One region of the Streptomyces sp. NPDC002809 genome, then DNA from elsewhere that is predicted to be linked to it. Evidence: predicted binding sites of a transcription regulator. Region 1 holds the regulator's gene; each other region holds the start of a gene.
The links. The regulator HrcA, encoded in region 1, represses chaperone genes, less so after heat shock. The targets are predictions, from matches to a motif close to TTNGCACTCNGNNNNNCNGAGTGCNAA.
Positions count from the first base shown of each region.

Region 2: groES (co-chaperone GroES) is a predicted target of HrcA. The motif match lies at 2,552-2,578, and genes of this name have one in related genera.
Region 3: groL (chaperonin GroEL) is a predicted target of HrcA. The motif match lies at 5,616-5,642, and genes of this name have one in related genera.

Region 1 is NZ_JBEOVJ010000024.1:19,977-29,270, forward strand. It holds gene ABT025_RS16745 (AMP-dependent synthetase/ligase) at 1-1,312, shown strand, start outside; gene ABT025_RS16750 (SpoIIE family protein phosphatase) at 1,527-3,431, shown strand; gene hemW (radical SAM family heme chaperone HemW) at 3,488-4,720, shown strand; gene ABT025_RS16760 (DUF3097 domain-containing protein) at 4,826-5,647, opposite strand; gene ABT025_RS16765 (MBL fold metallo-hydrolase) at 5,673-6,404, opposite strand; gene hrcA (heat-inducible transcriptional repressor HrcA) at 6,590-7,606, shown strand; gene dnaJ (molecular chaperone DnaJ) at 7,607-8,743, shown strand; gene ABT025_RS16780 (nitronate monooxygenase) at 8,869-9,294, shown strand, end outside.
Region 2 is NZ_JBEOVJ010000072.1:24,679-33,972, forward strand. It holds gene ABT025_RS30675 (THUMP-like domain-containing protein) at 1-1,033, opposite strand, end outside; gene ABT025_RS30680 (polysaccharide deacetylase family protein) at 1,130-2,146, shown strand; gene ABT025_RS30685 (hypothetical protein) at 2,143-2,463, shown strand; gene groES (co-chaperone GroES) at 2,728-3,036, shown strand; gene groL (chaperonin GroEL) at 3,140-4,762, shown strand; gene ABT025_RS30700 (hydroxyacid dehydrogenase) at 4,845-5,873, opposite strand; gene ABT025_RS30705 (carbohydrate ABC transporter permease) at 5,910-6,764, opposite strand; gene ABT025_RS30710 (carbohydrate ABC transporter permease) at 6,761-7,654, opposite strand; gene ABT025_RS30715 (ABC transporter substrate-binding protein) at 7,654-8,982, opposite strand; gene ABT025_RS30720 (substrate-binding domain-containing protein) at 9,117-9,294, opposite strand, start outside.
Region 3 is NZ_JBEOVJ010000023.1:36,423-45,716, forward strand. It holds gene ABT025_RS16380 (DUF4232 domain-containing protein) at 149-877, shown strand; gene ABT025_RS16385 (CocE/NonD family hydrolase) at 1,200-2,882, opposite strand; gene ABT025_RS16390 (TetR/AcrR family transcriptional regulator) at 2,990-3,706, shown strand; gene groL (chaperonin GroEL) at 3,828-5,453, opposite strand; gene ABT025_RS16400 (cold-shock protein) at 5,824-6,030, opposite strand; gene ABT025_RS16405 (MoaD/ThiS family protein) at 6,463-6,741, opposite strand; gene thrC (threonine synthase) at 6,817-8,109, opposite strand; SAM riboswitch class I at 8,125-8,251, opposite strand; gene ABT025_RS16415 (glucosyl-3-phosphoglycerate synthase) at 8,405-9,294, shown strand, end outside.

The sequences.
Region 1 (9,294 bases):
CGACGCGATCACCCCCGAGCAGCTCGCCACCCTCATCTACACCTCGGGCACCACCGGCCGCCCCAAGGGCGTACGGCTCCCGCACGACAACTGGTCGTACATGGCCAAGGCCACCGTCGCCACCGGGCTGATCACCAAGGACGACGTCCAGTACCTCTGGCTGCCGCTCGCGCACGTCTTCGGCAAGGTCCTCACCTCCGGCCAGATCGAGGTGGGACACGTCACCGCCGTCGACGGCCGGGTCGACAAGATCATCGAGAACCTGCCCGTCGTCCAGCCGACATACATGGCGGCCGTCCCCCGGATCTTCGAGAAGGTCTACAACGGCGTCGCGGCCAAGGCCCGCGCCGGCGGCGGGGCCAAGTACAAGATCTTCCTCTGGGCGGCCGGGGTCGCCCGCGAGTACGCGAAGGTCTCCCAGGACAACTTCCGGCGCACGGGCACCCCCTCCGTCCCGTTCGCGCTCGGTGCCAAGCACAAGGTCGCCGACACCCTCGTCTTCGCCAAGATCCGTGAGGCCTTCGGCGGCCGGCTCCGCGCCTGTGTCTCCGGCTCCGCCGCGCTCGCTCCCGAGATCGGCTTCTTCTTCGCCGGCGCCGGCATCCACATCCTTGAGGGCTACGGCCTCACCGAGACCAGCGCGGCCTCCTTCGTCAACCCGGGCGAGGCCTACCGCACCGGCACCGTCGGCAAGCCGCTCCCCGGCACCGAGGTCCGGATCGCCGACGACGGCGAGATCCTCCTGCGCGGCCCCGGTGTGATGCAGGGCTACCAGGGGCTGCCGGAGAAGACGACCGAGGTGCTGGAGGCCGACGGCTGGTTCCACACCGGCGACATCGGAGAGCTGTCCGTGGACGGCTATCTGCGGATCACCGACCGCAAGAAGGACCTGATCAAGACGTCCGGCGGCAAGTACATCGCGCCGGCCGAGGTCGAGGGCCAGTTCAAGGCGGTCTGTCCGTTCGTCTCCAACATCCTGGTGCACGGCGCGGACCGTAACTTCTGCACCGCGCTCATCGCCCTCGACGAGCCGACCATCCTCGACTGGGCCGCGGAGAACGGCATGGAGGGCAAGTCCTACGCGGACGTGGTGGCCTCCCCGCTGACCGTCGAGCTCATCGACGGCTACGTCAAGCGTCTCAACGAGGGACTGCAGCGCTGGCAGACCATCAAGCAGTTCCGGCTGCTCCCGCGTGACCTCGACATCGAGCACGGCGAGGTCACCCCCAGCCTCAAGCTGAAGCGGCCGGTCGTCGAGCGCGCGTACAAGGACCTGATCGAGGACATGTACGCGGGCTCCCGCGAGGCGTAGCGACCGGCCTTCCGGCCTGTTCCCGGCACCCGGCCCGCCGCGCTCCGCGCGGGGGGCCGCCCTGCGTTCTCCAGGCACTTCGGTAACTCGACGCGTATGCGAAGGGTCGATCTGTCACTCTGTCCGTGTCGTCAGCGGCGCATAGAGGGTCCGTCTTAACGGAGAACAGGCAGAGCGAGAACAGGTCAGGAGCCGCCCTGTGGGGTCCATTCCCTTGCAGCGGGACATCGTGCAACGTCCCGGAACCACTGGCGCGTCCGCGGGCGCACAGCCCGTCGCGCGGACGAGCCTGCCCGGGAACCTGCTCGCGCCCTCCGCGGCCCGGCGGTTCGTCGCGGCGGCACTCGCCGAATGGAGCGGGCTCGGGCTGCCCGCGGCCGTCGGCTTCAGCGAGCGGCTGTCCGACGACGCGGCGGTCGTCGTCAGCGAACTCGTCACCAACGCCGTCGTGCACGCCGGGACCAACGTCGAACTGCTCTTCCGGCTGGAGGAGGCGACCGAGGACGAGGCCTCCGCGCTCGTCCTGGAGGTCTCCGACCACCACCCGGCCCGCGCCGTGCGCAGCGACCACCCCGAGGACGCCACAGGGGGCCAGGACGGACCGGGGGAGCCCGCCGAGTACGGGCGCGGCCTGGAGCTCGTCGCCACCCTCGCCGAGCGCTGGGGCATCACCTACCGCACCGGCCTCAAGACCGTCTGGGCCCGGCTCCCCGTCGACGACTGGAACCCCTTCCCCGACGCGCGCCCGGAGGCCGGATTCCAGCGCGGACTGCGCGCCGCCGAACTGCTCGCCCCCACCGCCCGCCGCGCCCTGCGCGACGACGCGGACTGGGCGGGCCGCGGAGCGCTGTCGTTCCTCGCCGAGGCCTCGGACCTGCTGGCAGGCCAGCTCGACGAGGACATCGTGGCCGCGCTCGCCGGACAGTTACTCGTGCCCCGGCTCGCCGACTGGTGCGCGATCTGGCTGGAACCCGAGACCCCAGGACGCGCGGCCGTCCCGCGCCTCGCCAAGGTCTGGCATGTCGACGAGACCCGCATCCAGCCGCTGCGCGACCTGCTGGAGGGCGACCCGCTCCGGCTTCCCGAGCGGGTCGGCACCGGCCCCGTGTCGATGCCGTGGCCCGGCAGCGCCGAGGACGGCGGGCAGCCGGACGGGATCGAAGGCGTCGCGCTCGCCTACCGGATCACCTCGGGCGGCCGCACCCTCGGAGCCGTACTCCTCGGCCGCGAAGGCATCGCCCGGGTCCCCGACGAGGTCACGGCGCTCATCGAGGACTTCGTACGCAGGGTCGGACTCGCCGTCGGCGCCGCCCGCGCCTACACCCGGCAGGCCACCATCAGCCGCATCCTCCAGCGCGGGCTGCTGCCCAGCAAGGTCGCCGACATACCGGGCGTCGTCAGCTCGCTGGTCTACGAACCCAGCGACGACGGCGTGGTCGGCGGTGACTTCTACGACATCTTCCCGTGCCCGGGCGACCGCTGGTGCTTCATCCTCGGCGATGTCCAGGGCAGCGGCCCCGAGGCGGCCGTAGTGACCGGGCTCGCCCGCCCCTGGCTGCGGCTGCTGGCCCGTGAGGGCTTCCAGGCCGACGAGGTCCTGGTCCGGCTCAACCGGCTGCTCCTCGACGACGCGATGGAGGCGGCCGAGGCGGCCGCACTCATGGTCGCCGCGGCCGGCGGCCAGCACTCGGCGGACAGCGGACAGTCCCGGTTCCTCTCCCTGCTGTACGGGGAGCTGGTGCCGCTGCCCGGCGGCGGAGCCCGCTGCACCCTGGTCAGCGCGGGGCACCCGCTGCCGCTGCTGCTGCGCCCCGACGGCACCGTGCGGCCGGCCGCCGAACCGCAGCTGCTCCTCGGCGTCATGGACGACGCCGTCTACGAGACCCAGAGTTTCGACCTGGCCCCCGGCGACAGCCTCCTGTGCGTCACCGACGGGGTCACGGAGCGGCGCTCGGGCCCCCTGATGTTCGACGACGGCGACGGGCTCGCGCAGGCGCTCTCCGGCTGCGCCGGACTGACCGCCGATGGCATCGCGGACCGCATCAAGCACGCCGTGCACGCCTTCGCCGAGCGCCCGCCGGACGACGATCTGGCGCTGCTGGTCCTTCAGGCCGAGTAGCTCCCCCTCCCCGGGCGTGGCGTCCGGACGGCGGGCGGCGCGCGACAATGGGCGGTATGCCTTCCGTACTGCCCGATGGTGAGCCCGTGCCCGACGACGGGGCGCTGCCCCGCCATGCCCTGGAAGGCGCCGCCGAACGCCCGCTCGGCTTCTACCTGCACGTGCCGTACTGCGCGACCCGCTGCGGCTACTGCGACTTCAACACCTACACCGCGACCGAGCTGCGCGGCTCGGGCGGTGCACTGGCCTCCCGGGACAACTACGCCTCCCACCTCATCGGCGAGGTCCGCCAGGCCCGCAAGGTCCTCGGCGACGACCCCCGCCAGGTCCGTACGGTCTTCGTCGGAGGCGGTACGCCGACGCTGCTGGCCGCCGCCGACCTGGTCCGGATGCTGGCCGCGATCCGGGAGGAGTTCGGCCTCGCGGACGATGCCGAGATCACCACCGAGGCCAACCCGGAGTCCGTCGGGCCCGCCTACCTCGCCGAGCTGCGCGAGGGCGGCTTCAACCGGATCTCCTTCGGGATGCAGAGCGCCCGGCAGCACGTCCTGAAGATCCTCGACCGCACCCACACCCCGGGCCGGCCCGAGGCCTGTGTCGCCGAGGCCAGGGCGGCCGGCTTCGAGCACGTCAACCTCGACCTGATCTACGGCACCCCGGGGGAGTCCGACGACGACTGGCGCGCCTCCCTCGACGCCGCGATCGGCGCCGGGCCCGACCACGTGTCGGCGTACGCCCTGATCGTCGAGGAGGGCACCCAGCTGGCCCGCCGGATCAAGCGCGGCGAGATCCCGATGACGGACGACGACGCGCACGCCGACCGGTATCTCATCGCGGACGAGGCGATGGTCGCGGCCGGCTTCTCCTGGTACGAGGTGTCGAACTGGGCCCGGACGCCCGAGGGCCGCTGCCTGCACAACGAGCTCTACTGGCGCGGGGCCGACTGGTGGGGCGCCGGACCCGGCGCGCACAGTCACGTCGGCGGCGTGCGCTGGTGGAACGTGAAGCACCCCGGGGCGTACGCGCAGGCGCTCGCCGAGGGGCGCTCGCCCGGCGCGGGCCGCGAGATCCTCTCCGCGGAGGACCGGCGGGTCGAGCGCATCCTGCTGGAGCTCCGGCTCGTCGACGGCTGCCCGCTGTCGCTGCTCGCCCCGGCCGGACTTGCGGCGGCCGGGCGGGCGGTGGACGACGGCCTGCTGGAGCCCGGCCCGTACGGGGAGGGGCGCGCGGTGCTGACCCTGCGCGGGCGGCTGCTGGCGGACGCGGTGGTGCGGGACCTGGTGGACTGAGGGAACAGGCCTGCGGGGGTGGGCCGAGACGGCACAGGGCTGTTGCGGCGGTGGCCTGGGGGAACTGGCCTGCGGGGGTGGGCCGAGACGGCAGGCAGGCCGGGCCTACTCGGCAGGGGCCGTCACGAAGTCGATGAGATGCTCCACACATCCCAGCAGCTCCGGCTCCAGGTCCTTGTAGGACCTCACCCGGGACAGGATGTGCTGCCAGGCCGCACCCGTGTTCTCCGGCCACCCCAGCGACCGGCACACACCCGTCTTCCAGTCCTGCCCCCGCGGCACCACCGGCCATCCGGGGATCCCGACGGAGGACGGCTTCACGGCCTCCCACACGTCGATGTACGGGTGGCCGACCACCAGGACGTTCCCGTCCGAGATCTGTGCCGCGATCCGGGACTCCTTGGAGCCCGGTACGAGATGGTCGACCAGTACCCCCAGACGCGCGTCCGGACCCGGTGAGAACTCGCGCACGATCGCGGGAAGGTCGTCGATGCCCTCCAGGTACTCCACGACCACGCCCTCGATGCGCAGGTCGTCGCCCCAGACCCGCTCCACCAGCTCGGCGTCGTGCCGGCCCTCCACGTAGATCCGCCCCGCCCGCGCCACCCGGGCCCGCGCCTCGGGCACCGCCACCGAGCCGGAGGCCGTACGGGCCGGCCGGACCGGGCCGCCCGCCGACGGGCGCACCAGCGTGACGACCCGGCCCTCCAGCAGGAAGCCGCGCGGCGCCATCGGGAAGACCCGGTGCTTGCCGAAGCGGTCCTCCAGAGTCACCGTCGGGCCCTCGGCCGTCTTCTCGCACCGGATCACCGCACCGCAGAAGCCGGTGGCGACGTCCTCCACGACCAGATCGGGCTCGGCGGGCACCTCGGGGACGGGGGCGGACTTCTTCCACGGCGGGGTCAGGTCCGGCTGGTAGCTGCGCATCGGACGACGATAAGCGGGGAACGGTCTACGACACGCCGAACCGGACGGCAAGGCCGTCGCGTTGGGCCCGGACGAACGCGGCGTCCACCACGGCCCCGTGCCCCGGCACGTACAGCGCGTCCTCGCCGCCCAGCTCCAGCAGCCGGTCCAGCGCCGCCGGCCAGCGTGCGGGAAAGGCGTCCGGGCCCGCCTGGGGCTCACCGGACTCCTCGACCAGATCGCCGCAGAACACGATCGCGGGGGAGCCGGGGACGCCCGGGACCAGCACCGCCAGGTCGTGACCGCTGTGCGCCGGACCGGCGTTCACGAGCTGCACCTCGCGCCCGCCGCCCAGGTCGAGCGTCCATTCGGCGCACACCTCGTGACGGGGCGCCACCAGCACATCGGCCGACTCCGCCGCGTCGTGCTCGGGCAGACCGTGCCGTACCGCGTCGGCGTGCAACTCGTCCGCCCCTCGCCGCAGCAGATCCGCCGTGCCCACCGCGCCGTACACCTGTGTCCCGGCGAAGGCCGCCGTGCCCAGCACATGATCGAAGTGGGGGTGGCTGAGTGCGATATGCGTCACCCTTCGGCCCAGCAGCGCCTGTGCCTGGGTGCGTACCTCCACCGCTTCACGGAGTGACGACCCGGTGTCGCAGAGCAGCACTCCGTCGGTCCCGGCGACGAGGGCGACCGTTGCATCCCACACCGGAAGGCGTCGCCGGCCCACTCCGTGTCCGAGTCGCTCCCAGCCGAACTCTTCCCAAGAGGCGTCCATACGACGACGCTATCGGCAACGACCTGCGCAGTCTCGCGGTAGCGTGGCCGGTCGCCCTTGCTAGGGGGCTACCCCGTCGCCGTACACTGGCCGGGGGATTGCTGGCACTCGTACGCACAGAGTGCCAGGAGAAGACCCGGGAACGGCCCGAGAACCACCGAGGTACACAGCTGGAGGTGTGCGCGATGCTCAGCGAACGCAGACTCGAAGTGCTGCGCGCCATCGTCCAGGACTATGTCGGCACCGAGGAGCCCGTCGGCTCCAAGGCGCTCACGGAGCGGCACAAGCTGGGGGTCTCCCCGGCCACCGTCCGCAACGACATGGCGGTGCTGGAGGACGAGGGCTTCATCGCCCAGCCGCACACCAGCGCGGGACGCATCCCGACGGACAAGGGTTACCGGCTCTTCGTCGACAAGCTCGCGGGCGTCAAGCCCCTGTCGTCGCCGGAGCGCCGTGCCATTCAGAATTTCCTCGACGGCGCGGTCGACCTCGACGATGTCGTGGGACGTACCGTACGGCTGCTCGCGCAGCTGACCCGGCAGGTCGCCGTCGTGCAGTACCCCTCGCTGACCCGCTCGACGGTGCGGCACGTGGAACTGCTGTCCCTGGCCCCCGCCCGGCTGATGCTCGTGCTGATCACGGACACCGGCCGGGTCGAACAGCGGCTGGTCGACTGCCCCGCACCGTTCGGCGAGACCTCTCTCGCCGATCTGCGGGCGCGGCTCAACAGCCGGGTCGTGGGACGCCGTTTCGCGGACGTTCCGCAGCTGGTGCAGGACCTGCCGGAATCCTTCGAGAGCGAGGACCGGGGAACCGTGTCCACCGTGCTCTCGATCCTGCTCGAATGCCTTGTCGAGGAGACGGAGGAGCGGCTGATGATCGGCGGCACCTCCAACCTCACCCGCTTCGGGCACGACTTCCCTGTGATGATCCGGCCGGTGCTGGAGGCGTTGGAGGAGCAGGTCGTGCTGCTGAAGCTGCTCGGCGAGGCCAAGGACTCGGGCATGACCGTACGTATCGGGCACGAGAACGCCCACGAGGGGCTCAACTCCACGTCCGTCGTCGCGGTCGGCTACGGTTCGGGCGACGAGGCAGTCGCCAAACTCGGCGTGGTCGGACCGACCCGCATGGACTACCCCGGAACGATGGGAGCGGTACGCGCAGTGGCACGTTACGTCGGACAGATCCTGGCGGAGTCGTAAGTGGCCACGGACTACTACGCCGTACTCGGCGTGCGCCGCGACGCTTCGCAGGACGAGATCAAGAAGGCCTTCCGGAGGCTCGCCCGCGAGCTGCACCCGGATGTGAACCCCGATCCGAAGACCCAGGAGCGGTTCAAGGAGATCAACGCCGCTTACGAGGTGTTGTCGGACGCTCAGAAGAAGCAGGTCTACGACCTCGGCGGCGACCCGTTGTCCGCCTCCGGAGGTGGTGGCGCGGGCGGATTCGGACAGGGCGGCTTCGGCAACTTCTCCGACATCATGGACGCGTTCTTCGGTACGGCGTCGCAGCGCGGACCCCGTTCGCGCACCCGTCGCGGCCAGGACGCCATGATCCGGCTGGAGATCGACCTCTCCGAGTCGGCCTTCGGTACGACCAAGGACATCCAGGTCGACACGGCCGTCGTCTGTACGACCTGCAGCGGTGAGGGCGCCGCGCCCGGCACCTCCGCCCAGACCTGTGACATGTGCCGCGGCCGCGGCGAGGTCTCGCAGGTCACGCGGTCGTTCCTCGGCCAGGTCATGACGTCGCGGCCCTGCCCCCAGTGCCAGGGCTTCGGCACGGTCGTGCCGACGCCGTGCCCGGAGTGCGCCGGTGACGGCCGCATCCGCTCGCGGCGCACGCTCACCGTGAAGATCCCCGCGGGTGTGGACAACGGCACCCGCATCCAGCTCGCGGGCGAGGGCGAGGTCGGCCCCGGCGGCGGCCCGGCCGGTGATCTCTACGTCGAGATCCACGAGCTGCCGCACGCCGTGTTCCAGCGGCGCGGCGACGATCTGCACTGCACGGTCACCATCCCGATGACGGCGGCGGCCCTCGGCACCAAGGTGCCGCTGGAGACGCTCGACGGGCTGGAGGAGGTCGACATCCGGCCGGGCACCCAGTCCGGCCAGTCCGTCCCGCTGCACGGGCGCGGCATCACGCACCTGCGAGGCGGCGGGCGCGGCGACCTGATCGTGCACGTCGAGGTGATGACCCCGACGAAGATGGACCCGGAGCAGGAGCGCCTTCTGCGCGAGCTGTCGAAACTGCGCGGCGAGGAGCGGCCCACCGGCCAGTTCCAGCCCGGGCAGCAGGGGCTGTTCTCGCGGCTGAAGGACGCGTTCAACGGCCGCTAGGGCCTGCGGCCGAGTCGCGCAACGATGTCGTACGGGCCCGGTTTCCGGGCCCGTACCGCATTGCGGACAAAACGTGGCAGCGGGGTGCGCATCACCGGACACGGGGGACATGACACGATGCGGTCATGTCATCCGCGTTGACCGATCTCTGCCGGTATCCGATCGTGCAGGCCCCGATGGCGGGCGGAGTCTCCTGTCCGCAGCTCGTCGCGGCTGTCGCCGAGGCCGGCGGACTCGGCTTCCTGGCCGCCGGGTACAAGACGACGGACGGCATGTACAACGAGGTCAAGCAGGTGCGCGGGCTCACCGGCCAGCCCTTCGGCGTCAATCTCTTCATGCCGCAGCCGAACCTCGCCGACCCGGCCGCCGTCGAGGTGTACCGGCACCAGCTCGCGGGTGAGACCTCCTGGTACGAGACCCCGCTCGGCGACACCGACACCGGCGGCGACGACGGCTACGAGGCGAAGCTCGCCATCCTGCTGGAGGACCCCGTCCCGGTCGTCTCCTTCACTTTCGGCTGCCCCTCCCGCGACACCCTCGACGCGTTCGCC
Region 2 (9,294 bases), on a different contig from region 1:
AGGGGAGCTGATCGGTGATCTCGTAGCCGGCGGTGTACGGGGATTCGTACAGCTCGTCGCTCGTGACGTACGCGATCATCTCGTCGAACAGCCGTCCGTGGCACCGCTCCACGATCCCGGCGACCAGATGCGCCCGGATCACGGCGCCGTCAGGCTCGTACAGATAGCGGCCCACCGGACCGACGGGCGGGGCGGGCAGCGCGGCCGGAGCGGACAGGGTGGCGCCCGACGGAAGCAGGGTCGCGCGGTACGAACCCGCCTCGAAGCCCTCGCCGAACCAGAGCACCGCCTCCTTCACGTCGCCGCCGTCCGAGATCCACTCGGCCTCCGCCTGCGGCCCGATCGCCTCGTGCGGGACACCCGGGGCGATCTTCAGTGCCGCTCGGGGAGCCTTCAGCGCGGCCGCCGTCGCCCAGGACAGGGGCGGGGAGTACGCCTCCGGGTCGAAGATCCGGCCGCGTCCGCCCCGGCGGGCCGGGTCGACGAAGACCGCGTCGTAGGGCGAGGTGTCGATCTCCGTGACGTCGGCGCACCGCACCTCGATCAGCGCGTCCAGGCCGAGCGCGGCGGCGTTGGCGCGGGCCACTTCGGCGGTCAGCGGGTCGCGGTCCACGGCGAGCACGGAGATCCCCGCCCGGGCCAGGGCGATCGCGTCGCCGCCGATCCCGCAGCACAGGTCGGCGACGCTGCGCACCCCGGCGTCCGCGAACCGGCGGGCGCGGTAGCCGGCCACCGAGGTACGGGTCGCCTGCTCGACCCCGTTCGGTGTGAAGAACATCCGGTGCGCGTCCTCGGCCCCGAACTTCGCCACCGCCCGCTGCCGCAGCCGGGCCTGCCCCAGCGCCGCCGAGACGAGGGCGGCCGGGTGGGTGCGGCGCAGCCGGGTGGCGGTGGCCAGTTCGGTGGCGGGGTCGTACGACCGCAGCCCGGCCAGCAGCTCGGCGCCCTCGGCGGTGCGCAGGGCCAGGAAGGCGGCGAGCGGGTCGGGGGCGTCGGACGGGCCGGTCGGGGAGAGAGCGTTCACCCGCCCCATTGTGGGCCAGTCGGCTGCGCGCCAGCCGGGGGGACCGTCGGGGCGGGCGCTGTGTCGGGCCGGATGCCCGACCCCGGGCTGGCAGGATGCGGCGCCATGCAGCCAGTACGACAAAAGGAAGAATTTGACATGAAGAGGCGCAGACCGGGTGCGGTGTCGGACGGGCAGGGGCGGAAGCGGCGCGGGCAGGGACACCTGCGGCGCCGGCCGGGCTACGCGGTCCTCGCCGCGCTCCTGGTCGCCGCCGTCGGGTCGGGCTGTGCGGCCGAGACCGGCGATCGTGCCCCGGCCGATCCGGCCCGCGCGGCCGCCGCCCGGGCCGGGCAGCAGGGCGGCCCCCCGGCAGGGGTGGCGGGCTCCGCCGCTGCCCGGGCCGAGAAGGTGCGCCGCGCTCAGGCCGCACGGGCCGTCGCCGCCAAGAAGTGGGGCCTGGCGAGCACCCCGCTGGCTCCGCCGGCGCCGCCCGCCGCGAAGCCGCACCTCGCCACCCGCAAGGGCTTCGAGGTCGAGGGCGGCGACGCCTCGCTGCCGCCGGTCTTCACCACGGTCCCCACCAAGGAGAAGGTCGTCTTCCTGACGATGGACGACGGGGACGACAAGGACCCCGAGCTGCTGCGGATGATGTCGGAGCTGAACATCCCGTACAGCGCCTTCCTCAGCGACTACCTGGTGCGCGACGACTACGGGTACTTCAAGGAGGCCCAGGCCCGCGGTGTCGTCCTCGGCAACCACACGCTGAACCACCGCTACATGCCGGGCCTCTCCCACGAGGAGCAGAAGCGGGAGATCTGCGACCAGCAGGACATCATCGAGCAGCAGTACGGCGAGCGCCCCCGGCTCTTCCGGCCGCCGTACGGCAACTACAACGGCGACACCCTGCGGATCGCCAAGTCCTGCGGCATCACGGCCGTGCCCCTGTGGGCGGCCGAGGCGTTCCCCGACCACATGGAGTGGCGCGAGGAGGACCAGGACCTGCACCCCGGCGACATCATCCTCACCCACTTCCGCGGCAAGAAGGACTGGAAGGGCAGCATGCCCGACCTGATCCGGTCCGTCATGAAGGTCGTCACGGACAAGGGTTACGCGGTGGCCCGGCTGGAGGACTACGTATGAGAAGGGCGCACCGGCTGCTGGCCGGACTGCTGACCGCCGGTGCGCTCCTGACCGCCGGCTGCGCGCAGTCGGTGGACCCGATCGAGCGGCTGGGCCGGAAGGCGGCGCAGCGGGTGAACCCGTCGCCGAGCGCCGCGGAGGTGCGGCCCGCGGCGGTGCGCGGTGATCACGGGGCGCCGGGGGCGATGGTCGTCGTCGCCTGCGGCCGCCCCGCGGCGGCCGGGGGAGACCGGACGCGCCCGCCGGTCCGCTGGTGGCCGGAGCGGTCGGGGCCGCGCGGCGGGGCGGCCGCGGATGCGGGGTGCCGGCGCACCTGACGTGCGGAACGGTCCGGGTGCCTGCGGCGTTCTCCCTGTGCCGGACGGGTTCCGGCGGGGGGCGGCCGGACGCCACGAGGGGCGTGAATTGGCACTCCGCTTGACCGAGTGCTAATCGCGGTCATAGTCTCAGTGCTGGCACTCCCCACTGGAGAGTGCCAGCAGTACTGTGCGACCGGCAGGTCCGGCACCCGCGACGACGGGCCCACCTGGTCGCCACCCAAAGACTGATAACCCCGTGAGATCTCCGAAGGGGGAGACCGGATCGTGTCGACCAGCACCAAGGTTGCGATCAAGCCGCTCGAGGACCGCATTGTGGTCCAGCCGCTCGACGCCGAGCAGACCACGGCCTCCGGCCTGGTCATTCCCGACACCGCCAAGGAGAAGCCCCAGGAGGGCGTCGTCCTGGCCGTGGGCCCGGGCCGCTTCGAGAACGGCGAGCGCCTTCCGCTCGACGTCAAGACCGGCGATGTCGTCCTGTACAGCAAGTACGGCGGCACCGAGGTGAAGTACAACGGCGAGGAGTACCTCGTCCTCTCGGCTCGCGACGTGCTCGCGATCATCGAGAAGTAATTCACTTAACGTTTGCTTCTGTTCTGCGCCCCTGGCCCCCTGCGAAATAACTAGCCGGGCGGCGAGGGGCGCAGTTCTTGTTCTGAGAGGACAGTTCAGCTCCATGGCGAAGATCCTGAAGTTCGACGAGGACGCCCGTCGCGCCCTCGAGCGCGGCGTCAACAAGCTTGCCGACACGGTCAAGGTGACGATCGGCCCCAAGGGCCGCAACGTCGTCATCGACAAGAAGTTCGGTGCGCCCACCATCACCAACGACGGTGTCACCATCGCGCGCGAGGTCGAGCTGGACGACCCGTACGAGAACCTCGGTGCCCAGCTGGTGAAGGAGGTGGCGACCAAGACCAACGACGTAGCCGGTGACGGTACGACCACCGCCACCGTCCTGGCCCAGGCGCTCGTCCGCGAGGGCCTGCGCAACGTGGCCGCGGGCGCGTCCCCGGCCGCCCTGAAGAAGGGCATCGACGCCGCGGTCAAGGCCGTGTCCGAGGAGCTCCTCGCGACCGCCCGCCCGATCGAGGACAAGTCCGACATCGCCGCCGTGGCCGCGCTCTCCGCGCAGGACACCCAGGTCGGCGAGCTCATCGCGGACGCGATGGACAAGGTCGGCAAGGACGGTGTCATCACCGTCGAGGAGTCCAACACCTTCGGTCTGGACCTCGACTTCACCGAGGGCATGGCCTTCGACAAGGGCTACCTGTCCCCGTACATGGTGACCGACCAGGAGCGTATGGAGGCCGTCCTCGACGACCCGTACATCCTGATCCACCAGGGCAAGATCGGCTCGATCCAGGAGCTGCTGCCGCTCCTGGAGAAGGTCATCCAGGCCGGTGCGTCCAAGCCGCTGCTGATCATCGCCGAGGACGTCGAGGGCGAGGCCCTGTCGACCCTGGTCGTCAACAAGATCCGTGGCACCTTCAACGCCGTCGCGGTGAAGGCCCCGGGCTTCGGTGACCGCCGCAAGGCCATGCTCGGCGACATCGCCACCCTCACCGGTGCGACCGTCATCGCCGAGGAGGTCGGCCTCAAGCTCGACCAGGCCGGTCTGGACGTGCTGGGCACCGCCCGCCGCGTGACCGTCTCCAAGGACGACACCACCATCGTCGACGGTGGCGGCAAGTCCGACGAGGTCGCCGGCCGCGTCAACCAGATCAAGGCCGAGATCGAGTCCACGGACTCGGACTGGGACCGCGAGAAGCTCCAGGAGCGCCTGGCGAAGCTGGCCGGCGGTGTCTGCGTGATCCGCGTCGGTGCTGCCACCGAGGTGGAGCTCAAGGAGAAGAAGCACCGTCTGGAGGACGCCATCTCCGCGACCCGCGCCGCGGTCGAGGAGGGCATCGTCTCCGGTGGTGGCTCCGCTCTGGTCCACGCCGTCAAGGTCCTCGAGGGCAACCTCGGCAAGACCGGCGACGAGGCCACCGGTGTCGCGGTCGTGCGCCGCGCCGCCGTCGAGCCGCTCCGCTGGATCGCGGAGAACGCGGGCCTCGAGGGCTACGTCATCACCTCGAAGGTCGCCGACCTCGACAAGGGTCAGGGCTTCAACGCCGCGACCGGCGAGTACGGCGACCTGGTGAAGGCCGGCGTCATCGACCCGGTCAAGGTCACCCGCTCCGCGCTGGAGAACGCCGCGTCCATCGCGTCGCTGCTGCTCACGACCGAGACCCTGGTCGTCGAGAAGCCGGCCGAGGAAGAGGCCGAGGCCGGTCACAGCCACGGTCACTCGCACTAGCGTGTAGCTTTCCGCGCAAGCGGTGAGGCCCGGTATCCCCGAGAGGATACCGGGCCTCTTGCGTGTCCGGCCCCGGGGAGGGTCACGCCGAGCGGGACAGCCCCTCCCCGTGCACCGGGTCCGCGAACGGCAGGCCGGCCGCGAAGCGCTCCAGTTCGTCCAGGGCCTGGTCCGCCATCCTGTGCAGCTCGTTGCCCAGCGACCCCGCGACATGCGGGGTCAGCAGCACGTTCGGCAGGTCGTACAGCGGTGAGGACGCCCGGGGCAGGTCGGGGTCCGTCACGTCCAGGACCGCGTGCAGCCGCCCGCTCGTCAGCTCGGGGAGCAGCGCGTCCTCGTCGACCAGCGACCCGCGCGCCGTGTTGATCAGCGTCGCGCCCGCCGGCATCGCCGCCAGCTGGGCGGCGCCGATGAGATGGTGCGTCTCGGGCAGTTGCGGGGCGTGCACCGAGACGACGGAGCTGCTCGCGCACAGTTCGTCGAGCGTGGTGAGGCGGGCACCGAGCCGCGCCGCCCCTTCCTCGCTGACGTACGGGTCGTACAGCAGGACGTCGAGATCGAAGGGGCGCAGCAGCTCGATCACCCGACGGCCGATCCGGGAGGCGCCGACGATCCCCACCGTGCGGCGGTAGTTGCCGGTGCCGTCCAGCTCGTGGAGCCAGTCGTGCTTTGTCCGCAGGGCGCGGTAGCGCTGCGCGGAGCCCAGGACCCGCTTGCCCGCGAAGAGGATCGCGGCGAGGGTGAACTCGGCCACCGGCAGCGCGTTGGCCGCGGCCGCCGAGGTGACGGCGATGCCCCGCTCCCAGCAGGCGTCGGTGATGTGGTGCTTGACGGAACCGGCCGCGTGCACCACCGCCCGCAGCCGCGGGGCGGCGGCCAGCACCGGTGCGGTGAGCGGCGTCGCGCCCCAGCAGGTGAGGAGCACATCGGCTTCGGCGAGCGCGGCCGCCACCTCGGGCGTCGGATCGGCCAGGTCATGGGCGACGAGACGCGTGTCCGTACGGGTGAGGGCGGCCAGCCGGGTGTGGTGGCGTTCGGCGAGGAGGCGTCCTGCGATGCCGGGGCCCATCGCGAGCAGGGCACGGGGCCGGTTGTCAGTGGCGTGCTGCATGGTGGAACTCGTACTCCTCGGGGCTCGCGTGGACGGTCACTTGACGCTTCCGGCGGTCAGTCCCGCCTTCCAGTGCCGCTGCAGGGAGACGAAGGCGACGATCAACGGGATGACGGCGAGGAGGGAGCCGGTGACGACGAGGGGGTAGAAGCTCGGCTCGCCATGGGTGTTGGTGTTCCACGAGTACAGACCGAGGCTCAGCGGGAAGAGCTTGCGGTCCGAGAGCATCACGAGGGGGAGGAAGAAGTTGTTCCAGATCGCGGTGAACTGGAAGAGGAAGACGGTCACGAAGCCGGGCATGACCATCGGCAGACCGACGGACCAGAAGATGCGCAGTTCACCGGCCCCGTCGATACGGGCGGCCTCCAGCGCCTCGTTCGGTATGTAGCCCGAGCAGAACACCCGCGCGAGATACACGCCGAACGGGTTGACGAGCACCGGGATCAGCACCGACCAGTACGTGTTGACCAGTCCGACCTTGGACGCCAGCAGATACATCGGCAGGGCGAGCGCGGTGGTGGGGACGAGCACACCCATCAGCACCAGGCCGAACAGGTTCTCCTTGCCCCGGAATTCGTACTTGTCGAAGGCGTATCCCGCGGCGACGCAGATCAGCGAGCAGACGATCGCCCCGCCGCCCGCGTACAGAAGGCTGTTGAGGTACCAGCGGAAGTAGATGCCGTCGCCGTACGAGGCCAGGTTCGACAGGTTCTCGCCGAGGTTGAAGCCGTCGAAGGAGAACGCGTTGCCGGCGAGCAGATCGCCGGTGTCCTTCGTGGCGGCGGTGACCAGCCAGACGAGCGGGAAGAGCATGTAGACGACGGCGAGCAGGAGGAAGCCGTTGACCGCGGTCTTCGACATCCAGCGGCCGCGGGACGCGGGGGAACTCATGCTTTCTTGCCCTTCCGGCCGGTGAAACGGGTGACGACGAAGGACAGCAGCGCGGCCGTGAGCGCCAGCAGGATGGAGGCGGCCGCTGCGAGCCCGTAGTCGTTGCGCTCGAAGGCCGCGGTGTACGCGTACATGTTCGGCGTCCAGGTGGAGGTGACGGCGGAGCCGGTTCCCTTGTTGAGGATCAGCGGCTCGGTGAACAGCTGGAGCGAGCCGATGACGGTGAACAGCGCGACCATCACGACGGACGCGCGGATCAGCGGGACCTTGATGCCGACCGCGATCCGCCAGGCGCCGGCCCCGTCGACGGTGGCCGCTTCGAGTACGGAGCGGTCGATGGCCTGCAACGCGGCGTAGAAGATCACCATGTTGTAGCCGAGCCACTCCCACAGCGCGATGTTGACGACGGAGGGCAGGGCCCCTTCGGGCGAGAAGAAGTCGAATCCGATGCCGCCGGACTCCATGGCGCCGACCACCGGGCTGAGCTGCGGTGTGTAGAGGTACACCCAGATCAGTGCGGCGATGATGCCGGGCACGGCGTGCGGCAGGAACAGTGCGAGCTGGAAGAACCGGCGGGCGCGGGCCAGCGTGGAGTCCAGCAGCAGCGCGAGGGCGAGGGCTCCGACGAGGAGCAGCGGGATGTAGAAGAGGCAGTATCCGAGGAGTACGCCGAAGCCCTCGCGGAACGCCCGGTCGCCCAGGGCCGCCGTGTAGTTGTCGAGTCCGCTGAAGACGGTCTCGGTGCCGCCGAAGCCCAGGCCGGACTGTTTCTCGGTGAACAGGCTGAGCCAGACCGCGTATCCGATCGGCAGCACCATGGCCAGCGTGAACAGTACGAAGAAGGGCCCCAGCAGGATGGCGGCGGCTCTGGTGGTCCGGGCGTGCTTCATCAGCCTGCGTCCTCGACCTTCAGACCGCGCTTCTTCAGCTCGGCGACGGTGGCGTCGTGCCCGGCCTTCACGGCGTCCTTGATGGTGGTTCCGCCGCTTGCGACCTTGCCGAACCGGTCCTTCATCGTGGTGTTCGTGGTGCCGGTCGTCGGGCCCCAGTTCCAGTTCGGGCCGATGGACGTCGCGGCGTCCTCGAACACCTGGTAGATGTCCTCGCCGCCGTAGAAGTCCGCGTCGAACGCCTTCTTCGCGACGGGGCGCAGGGACGCCGCGGCCGGGAAGGCGCTCGATGTGCCGGACTCGATGCGGGCCTTGATGCCTTCCGGGGTGGTCGACATCCAGGTGGCGAACTCGACCGCCGCCCCGGCCTTCTTGCTGTCCTTCGTCACCGCGAAGGTGGAGCCGCCGAGCATCCCGCTGGCCGGTGTGCCGTCCCAGCTGGGCATCGGGGCGACGGCCCACTTGCCGCTCTGCTCGGGCAGGGTGCCCTTGAGGACGCCGGCGCCCCAGGCCGCGCCGAGGTAGCCGACGGTGCCGCCGTTCTTGAGGGAGTTGGTCCACTCGGGGCTGAACGAGGCGTTGGCGCGGATCAGGTCGTCGTCGAGCAGGCCCTGCCAGTAGTCGGCGACCTTGTTGGTGGCCGCGTCGGTGGTGTCGACCTTCCAGGTGTCGCCCTCGGGCTTGTACCATTGGGCGCCGGCCTGCCAGGCCATCGCCTGGAAGGTGGTCGGGTCGTCCGGGAAGAACGTGCCGATCCGGGCCTTCTTGTCGGCCTTCCGGACCTTCTCCGCGGCCTTGCGGAAGTCCTCCCAGGTCTTGGGGACCTCGACGCCGTACTTCTGGAACAGGTCCTTGCGGTAGTAGAAGGACTGCGGCGAGGCGTCGAAGGGGACGGCCCAGTTCTTGCCGCCGAGTGTCGTCAGCTCCACCGCCTGGGGCAGCAGCTTCTTCCTGATGTCCTCGGTGAAGTACTGGCCGATGTCCTGGAGGGCGCCCTGGCTGACGTACTCCGGAAGCTGCGGGTACTCGATGGAGACGAGGTCGGGGGCGTTGCCCGCCTTCACGGCGTTGGAGATCTTGGCGTAGCCGCCCGCGTTGCCGGACGGGATCTCCTCGTACACCACCTTGATGTTCGTGTGCGAGGCGTTGAACGCGTCAACGACCTCCTTGGATCCCTTGGTCCAGCCCCAGAAGGTGATGCTGACGGGCTTGCCGTCACTTCCGGCGGCGGAACTGTCGTCTCCGCTGCCGCCACAGGCCGTGAGAACGGCGAGGGCGGTGGCGGCGCCGACTACGGCGAGGGACGTTCTGCTCGAACTGCGGCTCACAGCGAGGCTCCTGAACAGACGGCGACATTGGCGTTGGCCGTGATCCTTGAACCAGCTGTGACCGAAGTCAAGAGCGAAAGAGCGATTGATCGAAAAAAGATCAAAAGAGTTGCGTACGGAACCGTCGGGGACGGCTACAGGAGGGGCGCCCCGCAGGAGTCCCTGACCCGCAGCTGCGGGAGCAGTGTCAAGTGCCGCCGGGGGGCGCCGGCGTCCTGGCCCAGCCGCTCCACCAGCAGCTCCGTCGCGTGGCGGCCCACCTCGCGCTTGGGCGGGGCCACGGCGGTGAGCGGGGTGTCCGCGAGGGCCGCC
Region 3 (9,294 bases), on a different contig from region 1:
CATCGTCACGCCACGGTCGGCGGTTCATCCGAGGGCGGTAACAGATCCGGGTTCCGCGTGGCCCCGCCGCTCGGCCGCGGTCACACTCGCCTGTGACGCAGGTACACAGGCCGGCCCGGGGCCGGTCACGGGGGAAGAGAAGCGCACCATGAACTCAAGTACTTCCAGACCAGGTTCAGTACGTCAGGCATTGCGCGGCACCCTCCTGGGAGCGGGCGTGGTCGCGGCCCTGCTGGCGGCCACCGCCTGCCGGCCCTCCGGGAGTGACGACGAATCCGCCGCCCCGTCGAACTCCGCCTCGGCCGCGGGAAGTCCGTCGAAGAGCGCCGAGCCCTCGGGCGACTCCGGGACCGGCAGCAGCGGCGCCACGGACGACGCGGCCGGGGACAGTGGCGAGACCGGCGGCGGCAACGGCACCAGCCACCAGGACTGCAAGGCCACCGACCTCACGACCGCGGTCGAACTCCAGGACCCGTCCGGGGACACTCCCCGCCACTTCCTGCTGACGGTCACCAACGGCAGCACGTCGCCGTGTGTCCTCAACGACGCACCGCTGGTGCGGCTCGGAGCCGGTGACAGCGCCCCGACCGTCGATCCCCTCGAAGAGCCGGACACGGAGCCCGTCGTCGTCGAGGGAGGCGGCAAGGCATACGCCGGCCTCTACGTCTTCGGCAACGACGAGGGAGGCGAGGCGGAGTACGACCAGTCCGCCCGGTTCACCGCCACCCTGGTCGCCGGTGAGGGCACCGAACTCAGCGGCACTCTCGTCTTCGACCTGCCCGGCGGCCTCCACTCCGTCTCCTACGACGACGCGGCGCGGGTCAACGGCTGGGCCGGCACCGAGGGCCTGGCCATGCGCCCGATCAACCAGCTCTGACGGCTCCGCACGACGGCTCGGTGCGCGTCGGCAGCGAAAGCCCCACGCCACGTGCACCCGGGCCGGCAGCCCCATCGGCCGCCGGCCCACCGCCACGCCGAGCGATGCCGGCAGCCCTGGCCGGCCCGCCTCGTCGGGCAATGCTTACTTCCCTCACGGGGCCTGGTCCCGCCCCGTATGTCCCGGGTAGACAGGGAAGGTTCACTCCTCCGGGGACGGGGAGAGGCGGGCCACCCTGCCGCGCCAGGCGGTTCCCGAGGTGCTCACCGGCAAGACGCCGGCGAATCCGAAGGGCTGGATTCCGCCTCGCTCGGCCAAGGGATCACTCCTCGCCCTGCGGCAGCATGAGTACGGAATTCGCGTGAACGGTGACGCGCACGGGTGCGAACTCCAGCGCGTCCACCCTGGATTCGCCCGTACCGGGGTTCGGCGCGAAGCGCGGGTGCGCGCCCGCGCCGATCTGCCAGCGGATGCGGTGGCCCGCGGCGAAGCGGTACGCGGTGACGCTCATCGGGACCGTGACGTGTGCCGGGTCCTCACCCGACGTACGCAACTGGGCGAGCCCGTCGCAGACGTTGGTGGACCGGCCCGCCGCGTCCACGTCGCACAGCCGCGTGAAGACGTCCCCGAAGCCCGTGTCCGTGGATGTGCTGATCCTCGCGGAGACCGCGCCCAGGACCGTGACGGGTTCGGTCAGCACCGGGCCGGTGAACGTGAGTACGTCGTCGCGGGACTCCAGCGTGGCGTTGTCCCGGGGGCCCGCAGTGATGGACAGCAACGGACCGCCGAGGGAGGGGGCGGGGGCGGCGGGGTCGTGGCGGAAGGATGTCAGGGGGGTGGTGTCCGTGGGCGGCTGCCGGGTGAGGTGGCCGTCGGCGGTCGGGTACCACGCGGTGGTGGCGGGGGTGAGCGGCCACACGTCGAGGTCCTGCCAGGCCGCGTCCGCACCGCCCGTGTGGATGCGTACGGGGGTGGGGCGCAGCTCCGAGGGGTCGTCGCACAGGTGGGCGCGGAGCCAGGCCAGGCTCTCGGCGAACACCTCGGGCCAGCCCTTCTGCAGGGCGGAGGTGTGGGTCCAGGGGCCGACGAGCAGGGCGGCCTCGCCGCCTGCCGCGCGCAGCCGCGCGTACTGCCGGAAGGTCTGGTCGACGAGGGCGTCGTGCCAGCCGGTGACCAGGGCGGTGGGGATGCCCGGCCGCTCGGCCGCCTCACCCGCGGAAGCGCCCTGCCAGTAAGGGTCGTCCGCGTCCGGGTGCGTCATCACGTCGTCCAGCCAGGGCACTTCCTGCCCGAGTCCGGCCGTGTACGCGCCCCGGAGCGGGCGGGCGCCGACGATGTCCTTCAGGTGGCGCCGCAGGCGGAGCGTCGCCTTGATGAACGGCCGCACGCCGCGGTGCTGGTACGTCATGCCGGCGCCGACGAGGAGCGCGCTCTCCAGGTGGAGGACCCCGTCGGTGTGGAAGAGGGCGTACGGGTCGTGCAGGCCGACCTGGACCACCATGGCCTTCAGCTCCGGCGGCGGGTCCAGCGCGAGTGCCCACTGGACGTAGCCGAGATAGCTGGGTCCCACCGTGCCGAGTGTGCCGTTGAACCAGGGCTGTTCGCGCAGCCAGTCGACCGTGGCGAGGCCGTCGGCGGCCTCGTTGCGCCAGAGGTCGAAGGTGCCGCCCGAGCCGCCGGTGCCGCGGCAGCTCTGCAGGATCACGTGGAAGCCCTGCTCGGCGAAGAGCATGCCGTACTGGGGCGACCAGGGCACGCCCCGCCCGTAGGGCGAGCGCACGAGGAGGGTGGGGTGGTCACCCTCGTCACGGGGGAAGTAGTGGTCCGTGACCAGGGGGCTGCCGTCGGCGGCGGGGACCGTCAGCCCCGGCTCCCAGGCCGCCTTGTGCCGTGCGGCCGGAAGCCCGCGCCAGGTGGCCCGCATCATCCGGGCGGAGAGCGGGGGCTTCGCGGCCGACGGCGTCAGGGCGGGCCTCGGCAGGGCGTCGTGCGTGCGTGATGTCATCGTTCGCCTCCATCGCTCATGCCTTCTCGTACTGTGTACGAGAATAGTGGATGCTTGGATGAGTGACAGACAAGAGCCGCAGCAGTGAGGAAGGGAACAGCAGAATCGTGACCCGTGCCGAAGGGGCCGGCGCCACCGGCGTCGACCCCCGAGAACTCTGGCTGACCCCGGACCGGCCCCGCCGGGGGCGCAGGCCCGCCTTCAGCCGCGAGGCGATCACGGTGGCGGCCGTCGCCCTCGCCGACACCGAGGGAATCGACGCGGTCACCATGCGACGGGTCGCCGCGGAGGTGGGCGCGGGCGTCATGTCGCTCTACAGCTACGCCCCCGACAAGGAGACGCTGCTGGACCTGATGATCGACCACGTCAACGGCGAACTTCCGGCGTCCGGTCCGCTCACCGGCGACTGGCGGGCCGACCTCAAGGCCATCGGGCACCTCCAGCGCGACCACATGCTCAGCCACCCCTGGCTGGCCACCGCCGTGCCCGCCCGCCGCACCCTCGGCCCCCGCACCCTCGCCTTCCTGGAACACTCCCTGGCCGCCCTGCGGCCCAGCGGTCTCGACGGCGGCGCCCGGCTGGAGGTCTTCGCCCAGCTCACCGCGTTCGTGGCCGGGCACGTGGCCCACGAGGTGGCGCAGGCCGAGGCCGCCCTGTCGCCGGACCGGGCCGCGGCCGAGGCGCTCTACCTCGCCGCCGTCGCCACGGACGGCCACCACCCGGAACTCGCCGAGGCCCTCGCCTCGGCGGGGCGCCCGGTCACCCCCGACGCCACGTTCGCCCGCTTCCTGAACCGGCTGGTCGACGGCCTCGACGCGGGCTGACCGTACGGACCGCGCACCCGCGTGGACAACGCCCGCACACACGACGACACCGGCCCCCGGGGACGAATCCCCGGGGGCCGGTGTCGTGTACAGCTGTGCAGGAGCTACCGATCCGTCAGGATCAGAAGTCCATGTCACCGCCCGGCATGCCGCCCGGAGCGCCGCCGGCAGCGGCCTTCTCCGGCTTGTCGGCGATGACGGCCTCGGTGGTGAGGAAGAGCGCGGCGATGGACGCGGCGTTCTGCAGGGCGGAGCGCGTGACCTTCGCCGGGTCGAGAATGCCCTCGGCGATCATGTCGACGTACTCGCCGGTCGCGGCGTTGAGGCCGTGACCGATCGGCAGGTTGCGCACCTTCTCGACGACGACGCCACCCTCGAGACCACCGTTGACGGCGATCTGCTTGAGCGGAGCCTCCAGCGCCAGCTTGACGGCGTTGGCGCCGGTCGCCTCGTCACCCGTGAGCTCGAGCTTCTCGAAGACGGCCGAGGCCTGGAGCAGAGCCACGCCACCACCGGCGACGATGCCCTCCTCGACGGCGGCCTTGGCGTTGCGCACCGCGTCCTCGATGCGGTGCTTGCGCTCCTTGAGCTCGACCTCGGTCGCGGCACCGGCCTTGATGACGGCCACGCCGCCGGCCAGCTTCGCGAGGCGCTCCTGGAGCTTCTCGCGGTCGTAGTCCGAGTCGGAGTTCTCGATCTCGGCACGGATCTGGTTGACGCGGCCCTGAACCTGGTCGCTGTCACCGGCGCCGTCGACGATCGTCGTCTCGTCCTTGGTGATGACGACCTTGCGGGCGCGGCCGAGCAGGTCGAGACCGGCGTTCTCCAGCTTGAGGCCGACCTCCTCGGAGATGACGGTGCCACCGGTGAGGATGGCGATGTCGCCGAGCATGGCCTTGCGGCGGTCACCGAAGCCCGGGGCCTTGACGGCGACGGACTTGAAGGTGCCACGGATCTTGTTGACGACCAGGGTCGACAGGGCCTCGCCCTCGACGTCCTCGGCGATGATCAGCAGCGGCTTGCCGGACTGCATGACCTTCTCCAGCAGCGGAAGGAGGTCCTTCACGTTGCTGATCTTCGAGTTCACGATCAGGATGTACGGGTCGTCCAGGGACGACTCCATGCGCTCCATGTCCGTGGCGAAGTACGCCGAGATGTAGCCCTTGTCGAAGCGCATACCCTCGGTGAGCTCGAGCTCCAGACCGAAGGTCTGGGACTCCTCGACGGTGATGACGCCTTCCTTGCCGACCTTGTCCATGGCCTCGGCGATGAGCTCGCCGATCTGGGTGTCAGCGGCGGAGATGGAGGCGGTCGAAGCGATCTGCTCCTTGGTCTCCACGTCCTTGGCCTGCTCCAGGAGGGCGGCGGAGACGGCCTCGACGGCCTTCTCGATGCCCCGCTTGAGCGCCATCGGGTTGGCACCTGCGGCCACGTTGCGAAGGCCTTCGCGGACGAGCGCCTGAGCGAGAACGGTGGCGGTGGTCGTACCGTCGCCGGCGACGTCGTCCGTCTTCTTGGCGACCTCCTTGACCAGCTCCGCACCGATCTTCTCGTACGGGTCCTCCAGCTCGATCTCCTTGGCGATGGAAACACCATCGTTGGTGATCGTGGGGGCGCCCCACTTCTTCTCAAGGACGACGTTGCGGCCCTTGGGGCCGAGGGTGACCTTGACGGCGTCGGCGAGCTGGTTCATGCCGCGCTCAAGACCGCGCCGGGCCTCCTCGTCGAAGGCGATGATCTTGGCCATATGAAGTGGTCCTCCCGGACAGGGGTGGATTTCTCCGGACCGAGAGGCGCCCGCGACGGACGGCCTGCCTGTCTGCCGGTTCCTTGCCCCGACAGACCTGCGGGCCTCACCGGCCCGGTCCAAGTTTCTGTCACTCTCACCCAGAGAGTGCTAAGCCAATAATTAGCACTCGACCCCCGAGAGTGCAAGCGTCCCCCTCCGGAGTGTGGACAGTCGCAAAGGGGCCCGCGGGAGCCTCCCGGGACGGCGCGGAAGCGCCCCGGGGTGCCGCGGAAGCGCCCCGGGACGCACGGAGGGCCCGTACCCCAGGGGTACGGGCCCTCCGTGCGTGAGTAGTGTCGTTGGCCGACTGCGTGGTGACAGGCCGGGCTCAGCCGACGGCGAGCTTGACCATGTCCGCCTGCGGCCCCTTCTGGCCCTGCGAGATCTCGAATTCAACTCGCTGACCCTCTTCGAGGGTGCGGTACCCGTCCATCTGGATCGCGCTGTAGTGGACGAAAACATCCGCACCACCGTCGACCGCGATGAAGCCGTACCCCTTCTCCGCGTTGAACCACTTGACGGTGCCCTGAGCCATGCCTAACTCCCCTATTACTGGCCCTTGCACGGGACCGCACTTCGCGGGCCCGGGTCAGAACTCACCCTCCGACAGGAGAGGGTGTGTGCGCCGGAACGCGTCGACCGCGGCCGAATGTATCTGCCCAACTGCCCTCTGCAACAGGTCAATCGGACGAGAATTCTGCGCAGCACCGATCGCCCGAATGTGGGGGATTCATGAGATTCCAGGGCAAGTCAGGCCAGGCAAAGGCGACTTATGGCGCAAGGGGCTCAGGTACTTTGGCTGCATCTTGTCGTGGCCAGGCGCATTCTCATATGCGGGCGGCACGGGCAGCGGAGGGGACTTCCCTCACTCTACCGCGCTCAACCATGCAGAATTGCCCCCTCCGCTTCTCTCGCAGAGGGGGCAATTCCGGTGACGCGGTGAAGTCGGGCCGCGAGGCCCGGGGGCTCAGCAGCCGCCGGCGACGGCCGGGATGATCGAGATACCGGCACCGTCCGGGGTGACCGCGTCCAGGCCGCCCTCGAAGCGCACGTCGTCGTCGTTGACGTACACGTTCACGAAGCGGCGCAGCTTGCCCTGGTCGTCCAGGACGCGGGCGGCGATGCCCGGGTGGTCCTTCTCCAGGGACTCGATGACCTGGGAGAGGGTCGCGCCCTCGGCCGGGACCTCGGCCTGGCCGCCCGTGTAGGTGCGGAGGATGGTGGGGATACGGACCTTGACGCTCATGGTGGGTGCCCTTCCTGAGTCTCGAGTGGTCGGAAGCCGGTGCCCGGCCCGCCGGGGGGCCTGGGCGCCGGGTTCTCAGCTGGTGGCGAGCCCGGCGGCGCGGAAGGCTTCCAGACTCGGGCGGATCGTGGCGCTCGCCTGCGAGGTGGCGGCCACCGCGTCCAACGTCTTGAGGCCGTCACCGGTGTTCAGGATGACAGTGGTGAGCGCCGGGTCCAGCAGACCGGCCTCGATCAGCTTCTGCGTCACACCGACCGTCACCCCGCCGGCCGTCTCGGCGAAGATGCCCTCGGTGCGGGCCAGCAGCTTGATCGCGTCGACGACCTGCTCGTCGTTGACGTCCTCGACGGCGCCACCGGTGCGGCGGGCGATGTCCAGGACGTACGGGCCGTCGGCCGGGTTGCCGATCGCCAGGGACTTGGCGATCGTGTTCGGCTTCTGCGGCCGCACCACGTCGTGACCGGCCTTGAAGGCGGCGGAGACCGGGGAGCAGCCCTCGGCCTGGGCACCGAAGATCTTGTACGGCTTGTCCTCGACCAGGCCGAGCCTGATCAGCTCCTGGAGGCCCTTGTCGATCTTCGTGAGCTGTGAGCCGGACGCGATCGGGATGACGATCTGGTCGGGCAGCTGCCAGCCGAGCTGCTCGCAGATCTCGTAGGCGAGGGTCTTGGATCCCTCGCCGTAGTACGGGCGCAGGTTGACGTTGACGAAGCCCCAGCCCTCGCCGAGCGGGTCGCCGATGAGCTCGGAGCAGAAGCGGTTGACGTCGTCGTAGTTGCCCTCGATGCCGACCAGTTCACCGCCGTACACCGCGGCCATGACGACCTTGCCCTGCTCCAGGTCGTGCGGGATGAACACGCACGAGCGCAGACCGGCGCGGGCGGCGGCGGCGCCCACGGCGCCGGCGAGGTTGCCGGTGGAGGAGCAGGAGAGGGTGGTGAACCCGAAGGCGCGGGCGGCCTCGACGGCGATCGCGACGACGCGGTCCTTGAAGGAGTGCGTCGGGTTGCCGGAGTCGTCCTTGACGTACAGACCGCCGGTGACGCCCAGCTCACGGGCGAGGTTGTCGGCCTTGACCAGCTTGGTGAAGCCGGGGTTGATGTTGGGCTTGTCCGCGACATCGGCGGGGACCGGCAGCAGCGGCGCGTAGCGCCAGATGTTGTTCGGTCCGGCCTCGATGCGCTTCTTCAGCTCGTCCGGGGAGCCGCTCGGCAGGTCGTACGCCACTTCGAGCGGCCCGAAACAGGACGCGCAGGCGAAAAGGGGGCCGAGTGCGAATCGCTCTCCGCATTCGCGGCAGGAAAGCGCCGCGGCGGGACCGAGGTCCACGGAGGATTCAGTGTTTGCTTCAACAGTCTCAACAGCCACGATGGCGAGGTCCTTTCCTCATCTTCCTCGCGACGCATTTCGTCACGAGACGGAATTGGCACCTTCCCCACCTGACCTCGCGGTCGGCGGGAGGGTTGCCGGGACTTCAACGGGCCGTTCCCTCAGTCCCTCTGGATGAGCGCTGTGGCACTGGACCATGGATCCAGGCGTTTATCGGCGGACGGACCCCGGCATGCGACGGCCATCTGCGTTGTTCAAGACTGTAACCGAAGCACCGGACTGTTGAGATAGTCGTCCGAACCGCGAGATGGATCACATACAGGGAGTATCGACCGTGCTGGAAGAGGTCGAACGCTGGCTGACCAGGCGTTCCTGGTCAGCCGCCGACCGTCCGCTGGACCGTCTGCTGGAGGCCGGAAGCGGCGCGAACGGACCGAGCGTGAGCGTGGTGCTGCCCGCGCTGAACGAGGCGGAGACGGTCGGGGACATCGTCACGACGATCCGGCGCGAGCTCATGGAGAAGGTCCAGCTGGTCGACGAACTCGTGGTGATCGACTCCGGCTCGACGGACGCCACCACCGAGGTCGCCCGCCGGGCGGGTGCCCGGGTCGTCCACCGGGACGCGATCCTGCCCCGCATACCGGCCGTCCCCGGCAAGGGCGAGGTGCTGTGGCGGTCACTCCTGGTGACCGGCGGGGACATCGTCTGCTTCATCGACGCGGACCTGAAGGACTTCTCCGCGGACTTCGTCTCCGGCATCGTCGGCCCGCTGCTGACCGACCCCTCGGTCCAGTTCGTCAAGGCGATGTACGACCGCCCGTTCGGCGACACCACGGGCCAGGGCGGCCGCGTCACCGAAATGGTGGCACGCCCGCTGCTCAATCTGCACTGGCCGCAGCTGGCCGGCTTCGTCCAGCCGCTCGGCGGCGAGTACGCCGTGCGCCGCTCGCTGCTGGAGCGGCTGCCGTTCCCGGTCGGTTACGGAGTGGAGCTGGGCCTGCTCGTCGACGCCCTGCACACGGTCGGTCTGGACGCGCTCGCCCAGGTCGACGTGGGCGTCAGGAAGCACCGCCACCAGGACGGCCAGGCGCTCGGCCGGATGGCCGCAGCCATCTACCGCACCGCCCAACTCCGCCTCTCCCGGGGGCATCTGGTCCGCCCGTCGCTGACCCAGTTCGAGCGCGGCGAGCACGGCTTCGTCCCGCGCACCTATCCGGTGGACAC